DNA from 2 places in the Neorhizobium sp. BETTINA12A genome. Region 1 is predicted to be linked to the other one. Evidence: riboswitches for the same ligand, from Rfam matches in the RefSeq annotation. Region 1 holds a riboswitch; the other holds the start of a gene.
The links. A riboswitch is a leader RNA that binds a small molecule or an ion and turns the genes downstream of it on or off. The one in region 1 is predicted to bind cobalamin.
Positions count from the first base shown of each region.

Region 1 (2,195 bases):
AAGGCAGGGCTGACGTGAAGACAATCGACACGACGAAGCCGCATCACGGCGTAGCGGTAACGATGGGTCGTTTCGTGCTGGTGTCGGTTCCAAACACCGAAGTCGAAACCAAGCCCGACGAATTGCCGCCTCGGGTCGGACTTCGCGTCGTTGACGAGACGGGCAGGCAGCTCGGCGACGTCGCGAAATGCACCGATCTTCACGGCGAGGCCACTTCGTCCCTGCTGGTTGCTTTCGGTTGCAAGGAAGGCGTTCTTGTCGCCCGTCCTGGCGGACTTGATGGACCGAAACTGGAAATGCTCGCTTACCCATCTGACATGCCGAAAGGTTCGACTGGTACCTTGCTTGGCGGTAAGGCAATGCAGTTCTTCCTCGGCAACTACGGCGAGGACAAAATCGTCCTGATCGATCCGGACAGCGAGAAGCACTTCCGGCTGATCGCCCTGCCCACCCGCCGCGTCGACTTCCTGCTGGACCCAGCAACGCCGCGCAGTGCCTACATCCTGACGGAGGACGGTGATCTTCATGTGCTGGACGTGATCAAGGGCGAGATCGTTCGCAAGGGAAAGGTCACCGAGCCCTACAGCAAGGACGGCCATTGGCGTGATCCGCGTCCGCGCCTTGCCGTTGCGGACGGTCATATCGTCATTACCGATCCGCGGCACTCGCTAGTTCGCGTCGTCGATGCGGAAAGCCTGAAGGAGGTCCGTACGATTCCCGTCGAAGGAAAACCCTTTACGATCGTTGCCGTCGGCGGCTCCGGGGCATCGCATTGATGCGATGCTGCGGCATGAAGCGGCGCCGTTGACAGTCGGCAGAGGGAGTGTAGGTTGGCGGCGTCAAGGTTCTTCCATCCCGCGATGGAAGCTAAGAGGGAATCCGGTAAAAACCGGAGCTGTCCCGCAACTGTGAGCGGTGAGCCGTTCGTCCAACATGTCACTGGCAGCCAATGCCGGGAAGACGGGCGATCAAGGCTTTGACCCGCGAGCCAGGAGACCTGCCTGACAATAGAAATTCCGTGGTCGGGGTGTGCCACAGGAATGACGGTTCCGTCGGGCTATCCCTGCCTGCCGCAACCCTCATTTTTGCTGCCTCCTCCTTTGAGTGAGACGAAGGCAGTGAAAACACAGGGATTATCTTCCCAGAACGTATCCGGGCGCGCCGTCCTGCTGATTGCGAAATCCGCCTTTGCGGCATCGCCGCATCTGGAAATGCAACGGCTCGCGAAACTTGCAGCCGGCGTGACCGGAGCCGGAACGGTTCGGGTCGCCTTTACCGAACAGGGTACCCCCTCCCTGCGCGACGCGCTGTCCGATCTGCTCGACGAGGATGTCGAAACCGTCGTTATCGTGCCGCTCGTCCTGCCCATGGAGCCGAGCGTCCTTATCTGGCTGACGAAATCGCTGAAGCGCTGGAAAGCGGCCGATAGCCGGCGCTGGCCGGCCCTTTCGATCACCCGGGATATCGCCTCGAGCACGCTGATGGCGCGGCTGATCGGCGAACTGCTCGAAACCGCCGAAGCACTGGACGTGCCGCAGACCAACACGCCGCCCGTTGCCGAGGGATCGCTCGTGCCGGCCCAGAAACGCCGCGTGCTCGTCTGCCAGGGCGGTCCCTGCAACGCGGCCGGAGCCGATGTGATCTGGGGACATCTGCGCAACCAGCAGGAGCGGCAGAAACTGCGCACTGCCGGCGACGGCACGATGACCGCAAAATCCACCTGTCTCGGTCCCTGCAATCTGGCGCCCGTGCTGCAGGTATTTCCGGAAGGAACCTATTACGGCGGCGTCAACGAAGATGCGATCGACCGGATCATCGGCGAGCACCTGCTCGGCGGTGGGATCGTCGAGGACTTCGCCTATCACCCAACGGGCCGCAAGCAGCGGCTTCGCGCCCCATCCGAACAGAACAAGAGGAAAGAGAATTGACGTCGCACACTCTATCGCGCCTGGCCGCCGCCTGGCTCAGTGCCGCCATCTTTGTCACCGCAGGCACTGTCTTCGCTGCCGAGCCGGTTCGCGTCGGCGCCACCTACATCACCAGTGGCACGGATCCGGCCAAGGGCTCGAACGGCTGGGCGCTGGTCAGCCATGGCGTCGGCGAGAACCTCTTCACCGTCGATCGGGACGGCAAGCTCGTGCCGGAGCTGGCCGAGAAGGCGGAGCGCATCGCAGACCTGACCTGGACCGTGAGCC
Region 1 is NZ_JALBGW010000008.1:51,058-53,252, forward strand. It holds gene aztD (zinc metallochaperone AztD) at 1-776, shown strand, start outside; cobalamin riboswitch at 826-1,020, shown strand; gene MOV61_RS04270 ((2Fe-2S) ferredoxin domain-containing protein) at 1,119-1,928, shown strand; gene MOV61_RS04275 (ABC transporter substrate-binding protein) at 1,925-2,195, shown strand, end outside.

Region 2 (2,195 bases), on a different contig from region 1:
GGGCGATCAGCAGCACGACCGCAAGCGCTGCAAATACGGCCGAGCGTGTGTAGGCGAGCAGGCCGAGACCGATTGCCGTGCAGACAGCCGTCGAGACCCACCAGATCTGGCGCGGACCGAGTTCCGCGGCCGGCATGCCGGGCAGTTCCGGCGGCAGGCCAAGGCCGGGCGCGAGAATGACGGTGAGAAAGCCGGCAATGCCGAACATCAGGCCACCGCGCCAGCCCTTGAAGCCGCCGAACGCTTCCGAGGCGGCGATGAGGACAAGGGCAAAACCGATAGCCGACAGCATGTCCGCGGCGAGTGTATAGATGAAACGCTCGAAGCCATCGGCGGGAGCCCAGGCTTCCTCGCCGTGGTGATGCTCGGCGGCGGATGACGCAGCACCTGCGGCAGGTGCTGCGTCATGGCTGTGGCCTGCCTCGGGCGCGGCATTTTCGAACACTTCCGCCCGCAGGATCAGCGGCACGGTGGAGAAACTCTGCATCACGGTCAGCAGTAGTCCGGACAAAAGCCCGGCGATCACCGCCGTGAAGACGATGTTGCGAAACAACGACATTGGGGAGAACTCCTCAGTGGCAGGGGAAGGCGAGCGAGTGGCGCGTGTCATGCGCGGCATTGTGGACGACTTCCAGATGCGAGAAGCCGACAAAGCCGACGATGAACAGGCCGAGCAGGGCCGTCATGCTGAGGGGAATGATCTTCGAAGCGGAAATGGTGACTGCAGCTGCAGCAGAATTCGTAACCATGGTCTCGTCCTTTCGCCCTCCACCCGAGGGCCGTTCACGTTCTTTGCCGCCTCTGGCAGGTCTCCTGGCTCGCGGATCGGACGCCTTCTCCCGCCTTCCCAGAAGTCCGTTGGCCGGATTTCCCAGTGGCATGACGGCCGGACGGCCGTTTTGGTCGAAGACTTTCCGCTTACAGTTGCGGGGGCAGCCGCGGGTTGGACGGCAGAATTCCGTCGCACCGCATTCCCTCTAAAACCCTTTCGGGCACCATAGGCTCGATCACTATAGACGAATTCGCCGTCACGGCAATCGCCTTTGCGACGCATTGACATGGGCCTGCGACCGGGCTTACTTGAAGAGAGATGGTCCCTTTCCGGCAACGGGGAGGGCTAAGAGAGAATGCGGTGCGATCCCTTTTCAGGATCAATGCCGCGGCTGCCCCCGCAACTGTAGGCGGCGAGCCATTGCCTAAAACGGCCATTTGGCCGTCAAGCCACTGGGAAATCCGGCCAACGGTATCCTGGGAAGGCAGGCAAATGGCGACGACCCGCGAGCCAGGAGACCTGCCGTCCGATTAATTTTGCTTCACCGGGCGGGGTGCTCCGGAGGAAGTTTCTCGATCACCGCAGAGGGATTTCGACCTTCTGCTCCGCGCCCCGATTTTTTCGACCCCGGCGGGAACGCGGCTGACCGATGAGTGACCACCGACCAGATGATCCGGCAACCGCCGGCCCGGCAGATGTGACGATTTTCGTCTGCACCAATTGCCGTGACGCGTCCGACGGCGAAATCCGGCCCGGCATCGCGCTGATCGCGGCGCTGCGCGAGGCAGCAAGCGGCAAGCCGCTCGCGGTCAAGCCGGTCACCTGCCTTGCCAATTGCGAAAAAAGCCCGAGCGCCGCCTTCAACCACAAGAGCGGCTGGTCCTATGTCTTCGGCCACCTGTCGCTCGACAATGTCGAGGACATCGTCACCGGCGCGATGATGCTGGCCGAGGACGAGCGCGGCTTCCTTCCCCTTCGCGGCCGCCCGACCTGCCTGCGCGGCAAGGGCATGACGGCCCGTATTCCACCCTTTCATCACCATGAGGACATGCCATCATGAGCGTTTCGTTCGACCGCGTTCCCTGCACCGTCGTTACCGGGTTTCTGGGAGCCGGCAAGACCACGCTGATCCGCAACCTGATCGAAAACCTGAAGGGTAAGCGGCTGGCGATCATCGTCAACGAATTCGGCGATGTCGGCATCGACGGAGACGTCCTGAAGGGCTGCGGCATCGAAAGCTGCCCGGAAGACAACATCATCGAGCTTGCCAACGGCTGCATCTGCTGCACCGTGGCGGACGATTTCGTGCCGGCGATCGACCGTATCCTGGCCATCGAACCCCGCGTCGATCACATCCTCATCGAGACCTCCGGCCTTGCGTTGCCGAAGCCCCTCGTCCAGGCGTTCCAGTGGCCTGACGTCA
Region 2 is NZ_JALBGW010000227.1:2,749-4,943, reverse strand. It holds gene MOV61_RS27715 (CbtA family protein) at 1-559, opposite strand, end outside; gene MOV61_RS27710 (CbtB-domain containing protein) at 573-749, opposite strand; cobalamin riboswitch at 786-1,015, opposite strand; cobalamin riboswitch at 1,075-1,314, shown strand; gene MOV61_RS27705 (DUF1636 domain-containing protein) at 1,422-1,832, shown strand; gene cobW (cobalamin biosynthesis protein CobW) at 1,829-2,195, shown strand, end outside.
Region 2: another riboswitch for cobalamin. It lies ahead of MOV61_RS27710 (CbtB-domain containing protein); the one in region 1 lies ahead of MOV61_RS04270 ((2Fe-2S) ferredoxin domain-containing protein).